3 regions of the Thalassospira sp. B30-1 genome follow, and region 1 is predicted to be linked to each of the others. Evidence: predicted binding sites of a transcription regulator. Region 1 holds the regulator's gene; each other region holds the start of a gene.
The links. Region 1 encodes PhoB, which activates phosphate uptake and scavenging genes when phosphate is short. Its sites were predicted from a motif close to TNTCATAAAACTGTCA; they were not measured.

Region 1 (3,282 bases):
AACCGTGTTCGGCACTTGACCCGATTGCAACCGCAAAGGTCGAGGAACTGATCGACGAGCTTCGTTCGAACTACACCATTGTGATCGTGACGCACTCCATGCAGCAGGCTGCCCGCGTGTCGCAGCGCACGGCGTTTTTCCATCTCGGCAAGCTGGTCGAAGTGGGCGAAACCGATCAGATTTTCACCAATCCCAAGGACGAGCGCACCAAGGGATACATTACGGGTCGCTTCGGTTAAGTCCGGGCAGGAGTATTTTCGATGGTCGATGAGAAACATCATATCGTCAGTTCGTTTGACGAAGAACTGACCCGTCTGAACAACATCATTTCGCAGATGGGCGGGCTTGCCGAAAGTCAGCTGATTTCCGCCATTCGTGCGATCGTTAAACGGGATTCTGAACTGGCCGAGAAGGTCATTCTTTCCGATCACCGTATCGATACGCTGGAACAGGAAGTGCAGGATTTTGCCGTACGTCTTCTGGCCCTGCGTCAGCCGATGGCAGATGACCTGCGACAGGTGGTGACCGCGCTTAAACTGTCCAACGATCTAGAACGTATCGGTGATCTGGCGAAAAATATCGCCAAGCGTGCGCAGGTTCTTAACCAGGTGCCGCCGATCCGCCCGGTTCAGGTGATCCCGAACATGGCCAAGCTGTGCCAGGAAATCATCAAGGACGTTCTGGATGCCTATATCGAAGGTGATGCGGAAAAGGCCCAGCGTGTCTGGGCGCGCGATCAGGAAGTTGACGATATGTACAATTCCCTGTTCCGTGAACTGCTGACCTATATGATGGAAGATCCGCGTAACATCACGGCATCGACCCATCTGCTGTTTATCGCCAAGAATATCGAACGTATTGGCGATCATGCGACCAACATTGCCGAAACGATCTATTACCGGATCAAGGGCGAAGACCTGCCGATGGATACTCGGCCAAAAAATGACGCGGCGAACTTTGCCGTCGTAGAACCGAATGAGTGACACTGGAGCATAGGAAGATGGACCCAACGGTTCTTATCGTCGAGGACGAAGCTGCAATCGTAACCATGTTGCGCTACAACCTCGAACGCGAGGGGATGCAGGTTGTCGAAGCCGGGGACGGTGACGAAGCGTTGAAAATTCTGGCCGAAACCCATGTCGATCTGGTCCTTCTGGACTGGATGCTGCCGGTGATGTCAGGGATCGAGGTTTGCCGCCAGATCCGCCGGAAGCCTGAAAGCCGCGATTTGCCGGTGATCATGGTTACGGCGCGTGGCGAAGAAGGCGACCGCATCCGCGGCCTTGATACCGGGGCCGATGATTATGTAACCAAGCCGTTTGCGATTGGTGAATTGCTGGCCCGTATTCGCGCACTTCTGCGTCGATCCGGTCCGGCGCAACCACAAGGGCAGTTGATCTATTCCGATATCGAAATGGATCTGGCCGCCCATCGTGTCAGTCGTAACGGCAAGGCTATCCATCTTGGCCCAACCGAATTCCGTCTGCTGCGTTATTTCCTGGAACATCCGGGGCGGGTTTTCTCGCGCGAGCAGCTTCTGAATGCGGTTTGGGGGCCGAATATCTATGTCGAAACCCGCACGGTTGACGTTCACATTCGTCGTCTGCGCAAGGCATTGAATGACGTCAAGGGAACGCGCGATGTGATCCGCACGGTTCGTGCTGCTGGCTATGCACTGGATGTCGAAGCCGCTTGATTGCGGTTATTCTGGAAGACGAAACGAAAGACCCCCATTCTCGTGATGGGGGTCTTTGTGTTTCAGGTGCTTTTCCTGGATTTTGCCGGTTTGGCAGTTTTTTGTGCCTGGTCTTCGGTTTTTTGGCGCGCGGTGCGCGGGGCAAGTTCGTTCATCAGCAGCATATCGGCACGCCGGAACTTGGCTATTTCGATATCGATATCTTCCTGCGGGATATCGCAGGCCGCCAGAACGTGATCGGACAGGCGTAAACCGGTTTCAAGTACCTCGGGGATGGCCGCATCGGCACCACTGCGTGACAGCGGACCGATATGGGTGATGTCCTGGGCACGGGCAAAGATTTTCAGATGCGGATAATGCTGTCGCAGCAAGGCGACGGTCTTTTCGGTTGCGTGCGGGTTGCCCATGGCAACGGCGGCAATATGGGCCTGTTCGGTATGGGCGGCACGAAATGTTTCCGGTCGGGACCCATCGGCAAAATAAACAGGCAGACCTTCGGCTCGGCCACGCGAAACCTGTTGGGCATCGGATTCCAGAACGATAAACGGGATTTCCTTGGTGCGCAGCAGACGGGCCAGAACCCGGCCGACGCGCCCGCAACCAATCACCAGAACATGTTTCTGAATGCCGTCGGTTTCATCCGAGATCTCGCTTAGCTGATCGGTTTCCTTTGGATGAAGCTTCTGTTCGATGCGGTGGCCGAGCGAAATCAAAGTCGGCGTCAGACCCATCGAAATCGCAACCACCGGGATCAGCATCACGGCGATGTCAATCGGAACCGCCCCGTTCTGCGATGCCAGTGCAAGCATGACGAAGGCGAATTCACCACCGGCGGCCAGGCTCATGGCGACCCGAATTGAAGATGCACGGTTAAAGCCGATCAGCAGGGACAATCCGAAAAGAACCGCTGCCTTTATGACCAGAAGCCCGATCAGCCACAAAATGATCGTTCCGGCCTGACCGATGACCACATTGGCATTGACCGACATTCCCACAGACATGAAGAACAGCGACAGGAAAACACCGCGAAATGGCGAAATGTCGGCTTCGATCTGATGGCGGAATTCGGTTTCGGCCAACATTACCCCGGCGATAAAGGCACCAAGCGCCATTGAAAGGCCCGCGGCTTCGGTCAATGTGCTGGCAGCCAGAACGACAAACAGGGTCCCGATTGCAAAAAGTTCCGGGTTTTTAAGAGCCGCAATATACCGAAACAGTCGCGGCAGGAGATAACGACCGGTCAGCAACAATACAGCAACCGCCCCCACACCGCTTAGTGCGCTGATCCAGGGGCTGGTTTCGCTCCCGGCATTGCCAGCGGCCTGCACCATGATCAGGAAGGGACCAACCGCAACGTCCTGCAACAGCAGGATGGCAAGGGCTGCACGCCCGAAACGTGTGTGCAACTGGCGTTCATCAGAAAGCTGTTTAAGGATAATGGCTGTTGATGACAGGGCCAGTGCTCCGGCAATCACGATGGAGGCGGGCATATCGTAATTGATCAGCAGCAATACACCGAACATCACGGCCATCGTGACGCCGATCTGCAGGAAACCAAGGGTCGCGAACCGGCCCCCAATCACGCG
Region 2 (3,282 bases), 2.1 Mb from region 1:
GATGTCATGAAGAACCGGCTCGATCGCATCAAACACGTCGTCCTGGGTGGCAAAGGCCATCTCGAAGTCGAGTTGATAAAACTCGCCCGGGGAGCGGTCGGCACGGGCGTCTTCATCGCGGAAGCACGGTGCGATCTGGAAATAACGGTCAAAGCCCGAAACCATCAGAAGCTGCTTGAACTGCTGGGGGGCCTGCGGCAGGGCATAAAATTTGCCCGGATGCATGCGCGACGGTACGAGGAAGTCACGCGCACCTTCGGGCGAGCTTGCCGTCAGGATCGGGGTCTGGATTTCCAAAAATCCCTGTGCGGTCATTTTCTGACGCATCGCCGAGATCACGCGCGAGCGCAGAACGATGTTCGAATGAACACTTTCGCGACGCAGATCAAGGTAACGGTGACGCAGGCGGATTTCCTCGCCATATTCGGCATCGCCAAATACCGGCATCGGCAGCACGTCGGCCGACGACTGGACTTCGATGTTCGATGCATAAACCTCGATCTCGCCGGTCGGCAGGTTCGGGTTGACGGTTTCGGCGGTACGTTTGACGACCTTGCCGTCCACCGTGATCACACTTTCGGCGCGCGACTTTTCAAGAACCGCGAAAAGCGGGCTTGAAATATCGATCACGATCTGGGTGATGCCGTAATGGTCGCGCAAATCGACAAACAGAAGGTTGCCGTGGTCGCGCTTGCGGTGGATCCAGCCGGACAGGCGCACTTCCGCATCGGCGTCAGAGGCGCGCAACGCATTACAATTGTGTGAACGATAAGGATGCATGGTCTTTCCAGGTTGCTTTGTATGCTTGGTATTTTGGGCCACAAATTTGGCGCAAAGGTGCATGGCTGCACCGCGCTGTCAAACAAAAAAGCACCGCAAACCAGCCACCCCGGTCAATTCGGGGGGCTTAAATCGGGTGATCTGTCTGTTTGCGCGACGCGGCGCTTGAAATTCTGCGGTATAAAACGCTGCCAAAGCCCCGCCGTCAAGTGCCCGTCGCAATGGTCTGCATTGCGGGCCGGAATTTCAGGTCGGCGGCGCACCGATCCCCTGCAAATCCTTGACCTTTACAAAGCGAATCAGGCGCCCGGCCTCAAACCGAACGTCCGCCCAATGATCAACATCAAATTCATACTGGCAAAGACCGCAGGTCGGATATTTACGGTTCATTTCCAGCAATGCTTCGCCATCGCCCTCGCCAAACAGCCGGGCGGCGAAATCGGCAAGTCCCGGATTATGGCCGATCATCATCACACAGCGGGCCTCGTCATGGGTGTGCCCAAGGCTTTCAAGCAGCACGGCCTCGGTCGCCATATAAAGGTCTTCGTTGTAGATCACGTCGGATGCACTGGCAAAATCGCGCCCCAGCAGGGTTAATGTCTGAACCGTACGTTCGGCGGTTGAACACCAGATCAGATCGGGCACCAGCCCCTGTTCATGCAAATAGCGCCCCATCACCGGGGCCGCCTTTTCGCCGCGCCGGTTCAGTTCCCGGTCGTGATCGGATCGGGACGGATCGGTCCAGCTTGATTTTGCATGCCTGAGCAGAAGCAATGTCTTCATAAAATCGGGTATCCGGTGATCTTAAGGAAAGCAGACTTTTGCATGCCACATCGGGCGCTGTGAAGCCACCAAGAAAACTGACTTAAAAATTTAAGAAAATTGCACCCCGACAAGCAGTTATCCTATACTCCAATCGCAACCGGGACCTGTCGCTTTATTTCAAGGACACAAACCCACTTTCGCAGGAGGCACAGCGTGACCCACGCCGCCGTTATTCAATCAAGCGCCATCACACTTGATTCGGACAAGCGCTTTATAAACCGCGAACTTTCGTGGCTGGCCTTTAACGGCCGCGTCCTTGAAGAGGCACAAAACAAACGTCACCCGTTGCTGGAACGCCTGCGTTTCCTGTCGATTTCCGCCAGCAACCTTGACGAATTCTATATGGTGCGCGTCGCAGGTCTTGTCGGGCAGCTGCGTGCGGGCATGACCAAGGTCAGCCAGGATGGCATGAGCCCGTCCGAGCAGCTGCGCGCCATCACCTATGATGCCAGCCAGTTGATGCAGGATCAGCAGCGCATCTGGCAGCAGCTTAGCAGCGAGATGGACAAGCACGGGATTTCGGTGATCAGACCGGATGATTTGACCCAGACCGACCGCAAATGGCTTGACGGCTATTTCATGCGCGAAATCTTCCCGACCTTAACGCCGCTTGCCATTGATCCATCCCATCCCTTCCCGTTCATTCCGAACCTTGGCTTTGCGATTGTCATGCAGCTGTTTGACCCGGCGGATGGTCACAACATGCGCGGGCTGATCCCGGTACCGCCGAAAATCGGCCGTTTCCTGCGCATGCCGGGCCGGACCGAACGCTATCTGCCGCTGGAACAGGCGATTGTCCTTTACCTTAACAAGCTGTTCCCCGGTTTCGACATGATCGAACACGGCCTGTTCCGTGTCATCCGTGACTCGGACGTTGAAATCGAAGAAGAAGCCGAAGATCTGGTGCGCGTTTTCAAGACCGCGCTGAAGCGTCGGCGCCGCGGCAGCATCATCCGGCTTAAAGTCAATGCCGAGATGCCAGAAGACCTTCTGGATTTCGTGGTCGACGAACTTTCTGTCGCCCCCGAAGAAGTCGTCAAGGTCGACGGGCTTGTCGGGCTTGTCGATGTCAAACAGCTGATCGATTCCGATCTGCATCATGATCTACTGTTCCCGCCCTATGGCGCGCGTTATCCCGAACGGGTGCGCGACTTTGGCGGCGATTGCTTTGCCGCGATCAGCAAAAAGGATCTGGTGGTTCACCACCCGTTCGAGGATTTCGACGTCGTCGTGCAGTTCCTGTTGCAGGCTGCGCGTGACCCCGAAGTCGTCACCATCAAGCAGACCCTTTATCGCACATCGGAAAACAGCCCGATCGTCAAGGCCCTGATTGCGGCTGCCGAAGCGGGCAAATCGGTAACGGCGATGGTGGAGCTCAAGGCCCGCTTTGACGAGGAAGCCAACCTGCGCTGGGCGGCCGATCTTGAACGTGCCGGTTGTCAGGTGGTCTATGGCTTCCTTGACTGGAAAACGCATGCCAAGGTGTCACTGGTGGTCAGGCGCGAAAGCCACGGGCTTCGGACCTATGTCCATTTCGGGACCGGCAACTATCACCCGATCACCGCGAAATTCTATACCGATATTTCGTTCTTCTCGTGCGATCCGGCATTGGGTCGTGACGCGGCCAGCATCTTTAATTTCATGACCGGTTATGCGACCCCGCGGTCGCTTGAAAAG
Region 3 (3,282 bases), 1.4 Mb from region 1:
GGTTCCTGCATCAAGGCACGAACGACGCCGACGCGCTGGCGTTCGCCACCCGATAATTCATCGGCGCGTTTGTTGGCATAATGGGCAATGCCGACACGTTCCATCAATTGAAACGCACGATCAATGTCGCTTTGGGGGAAATTGCGCGTCATGGCGCGCCAGGTCGGGACATATCCCAACCGTCCCGACAGAACATTTTCCATCACCGTCAAGCGGTTGATTAGGTTAAAACCCTGAAAAATCATGCCGATACGACGACGCGCCAGACGCAACTCGCCACCCGACAAAGTCGTCAGTTCGGTGCCGTTAAGGTCAATCGAGCCCGATGTCGGTTCGACCAGACGGTTAATACAGCGCAAAAGCGTGCTTTTACCAGCGCCCGATGCCCCAATGATGGCAACGACGCTTTCGCCCGGAACTTCAAGGTTCAGGTCCTTGAGAACGGCCTCATCCTTGCCATAGCGTTTGACCAGATCTTTGATACGCAGCATCACGATACCTTGAAAAAAGACTACCGGGACCGAAAATCGATCCCGGCAGAAGCAGTTTGAAAAAAGGGATTACTTCAGGTTGTCCGGGGTGTATTTCACACCGTTGGCAGCCTGGATTTCACGAATGACGTCCCAGTCTTTCTGATAGGTGACCGGTACGAATTTGGTGACACCCTTGAATTCTTCGCCAAGTGCCGTGCCCTTCATGTCGAAGGTAAAGAAGGCTTCCTTGATCTTTTCGATCAGTTCGGGCTTCAGGTTATAGGCATAGTTGAACGAAGTGGTCGGGAACGGCTTGCTTTCATAAAGGATTTTGACGTCAGCCGGATCGTACAGATCACGCTGGGCCATGCGTTCAACCACTTCGGATGCGACCGGGGCGGCGTCATAGTCACCGGCGACAACGCCCAGCATCGACTGGTCGTGCGAACCGGAATAGACGACTTCGTAATCCTGTTCCGGGACGATGCCCTGACCGGGCAGAAGGGCGCGCGGTGCAAGGTTGCCCGAGTTCGAGGTCGGGGACGTATGGGCAACACGTTTGCCTTTAAGATCGGCAAGCGAATTGATGCCGCTGTCAACCCGGGTATAAAGCTGCAATGTGTAACCAAAACGGCCATCATCCGCCCCCATCAGGGCAAACGGAACCGCACCGGCAAGGTTAACCGCAAACGGGGTCGGCCCGGTCGAGAAACCGGCAACATGCAGACGGCCGCTGCGCATGGCTTCGACTTCGGCGGAATTCGACTGAACCGCAAAGAAATGAACATCCTTGCCGGTTACTTTTTCAAGATGTTCAAGGAACGGTTCCCAGATATCGGCATAAACCGCCGGGTCTTCGACCGGGGTATAGGCAAATACGAGGGTGTCGGGGTCAACCTGCTGATCGGCAGCCGGTGCATCGGCGACCAGATCGCCATCCATGTCGCAATACATCTGGTCAAGATCGCCGCGTGCGATGCAATCATCGGCCGCATATGCCTGGGTGCTGCCAAAGCTCATCATGCCGATGGCGGCAAGCACCGTAGAAACTTTCAAAAAGTCTGTTTTTTTCGCATGTGAAAACATGTGGTCGAACCTTTCTTCCCTGTAAACGCTGGTAAAGCGCCATTTTTAATGTGGTTTTGTTGGTTTTATTGTTGCTTTTATCAACATTATAGAAGGTCAAAAAGTTGGAAAAGCAACACAAAACTGTAACAAATGGTTACAAAGATTGCTGCTAACCTTGCCGGAATGAGGTGTGATCAAAGGTATTCAGGGGAGAGAGCGTCTTTGCGTATCGGAAAAAAAGAACGTCAGCAGCGCATTCTTCAGGAGCTGCAAATCCATCCGCATGTGAGAGTTGCCACATTGGCGGAGCGATTCGATGTGGCAACTGAAACAATTCGCCGTGATCTTGATGCGCTAAGCGAAAATGGCCTGATCAAGCGCGAATTCGGCGGCGCATCGGCACAACCGATGGGCCATCAACCCGATCTGGCGCAGCGACAGATGACCGCGGTTGCCGGGTTCGAACGGATCGGCATCATGGCCGGAACCATGATCCGGCCGGGTGATGTGATCATGATCGATGCCGGTTCCACCGTCAGTCAGCTTGCCCCCTATATGGCCCAGAATCCCGGCGCATTGCGGCGCACGGTTCTGACCAATTGCTATGCGGTGGTGCATGGCATGGGCGAACAGGCGGTGATTGATGACGTCATCATGTGCCCGGGGCAGTTCGATCCACGTGAAAATGCGGTTTACGGCAATGATACCGTCGAATTCCTGCGCCGTTTCCACGCCAACAAGGCTTTTATCGGGGCATCGGGTGTTGCATGGCAGGGGTTTAGTGACGTTAACCGTCGCGCGGTTGCGGTCAAGCGCGCCATGATGGAACGGTCCGATGAAACCTGGCTGATGGTCGATCACACCAAGTTCGATCAGCGTTACCTTGAAAACATCGCACCGCTCGAAGCCCTGACCGGGGTGATCACGGATCGTTTGCCGCCTGAAAAACTGCTATCCCATCTTGATCGCATCGGCGTTCAGATTGTCGCATGGCAGGACAATGTTTCCGCAGATCATGGGGCAATCGTCGGCTGATATTTTATTGCTGGCGATAAAACTGCATTTTTTCAACATAGTGACTTTGCGCGAACGATCATTTGCGCCCATATTCGGGAACGGCAAAAGATAATTGCCTGCCGGGTTCCCGCCCCGGTCAGTATGTTTTCTGACACGGAGGATTTCTATCGTGACCAATCCAGTGACCACCCGCACCGAACAGGACACCATGGGCAGCATCGATGTGCCTGCGGACCGGTATTGGGGGGCGCAGACCCAGCGATCCAAACAGAATTTCCGCATTGGCGGCGAACGGATGCCCGATGCCCTGATCCGGGCGTTCGGGATACAGAAACTTGCCGCCGCACGCGCCAATGCTGCCCTTGGCAATCTGGATGCCAACCTTGCCGAGGCAATCGAGGCCGCCGCGCGCGAAGTCGCCGATGGCAAGCTTCTTGATCACTTCCCGCTTGTCGTCTGGCAGACCGGCAGTGGCACGCAGACCAACATGAATGCCAACGAGGTCATCGCCAACCGCGCGTGCGAAATCCTTGGCAGGCCGATGGGCAAACGCGATCCTGTTCATCCCAACGATCATGTCAATCGCGGGCAGTCGTCCAATGACAGCTTCCCCGCCGCCATGCATATCGCGGCTGTGGTCGAGATCGAAGAAAACCTGAAACCGGCCCTGGCCCATTTGCGAAGTGCGCTGGATGCCAAGGTCGAAGCCTTTGCCGATATCGTC

Region 2: the regulator PhoB is predicted to act here: its motif matches at 1,642-1,657, upstream of IT971_RS06340 (RNA degradosome polyphosphate kinase).
Region 3: the regulator PhoB is predicted to act here: its motif matches at 1,673-1,688, upstream of phnD (phosphate/phosphite/phosphonate ABC transporter substrate-binding protein).

Annotation. Positions count from the first base shown of each region.
Region 1 is NZ_CP065232.1:4,039,436-4,042,717, reverse strand. It holds gene pstB (phosphate ABC transporter ATP-binding protein PstB) at 1-239, shown strand, start outside; gene phoU (phosphate signaling complex protein PhoU) at 261-983, shown strand; gene phoB (phosphate regulon transcriptional regulator PhoB) at 1,001-1,696, shown strand; gene IT971_RS18965 (cation:proton antiporter) at 1,759-3,282, opposite strand, start outside.
Region 2 is NZ_CP065232.1:1,345,767-1,349,048, reverse strand. It holds gene aspS (aspartate--tRNA ligase) at 1-780, opposite strand, end outside; gene IT971_RS06345 (histidine phosphatase family protein) at 1,027-1,563, opposite strand; gene IT971_RS06340 (RNA degradosome polyphosphate kinase) at 1,759-3,282, shown strand, end outside.
Region 3 is NZ_CP065232.1:648,815-652,096, forward strand. It holds gene phnC (phosphonate ABC transporter ATP-binding protein) at 1-491, opposite strand, end outside; gene phnD (phosphate/phosphite/phosphonate ABC transporter substrate-binding protein) at 561-1,529, opposite strand; gene IT971_RS02950 (DeoR/GlpR family DNA-binding transcription regulator) at 1,725-2,576, shown strand; gene fumC (class II fumarate hydratase) at 2,728-3,282, shown strand, end outside.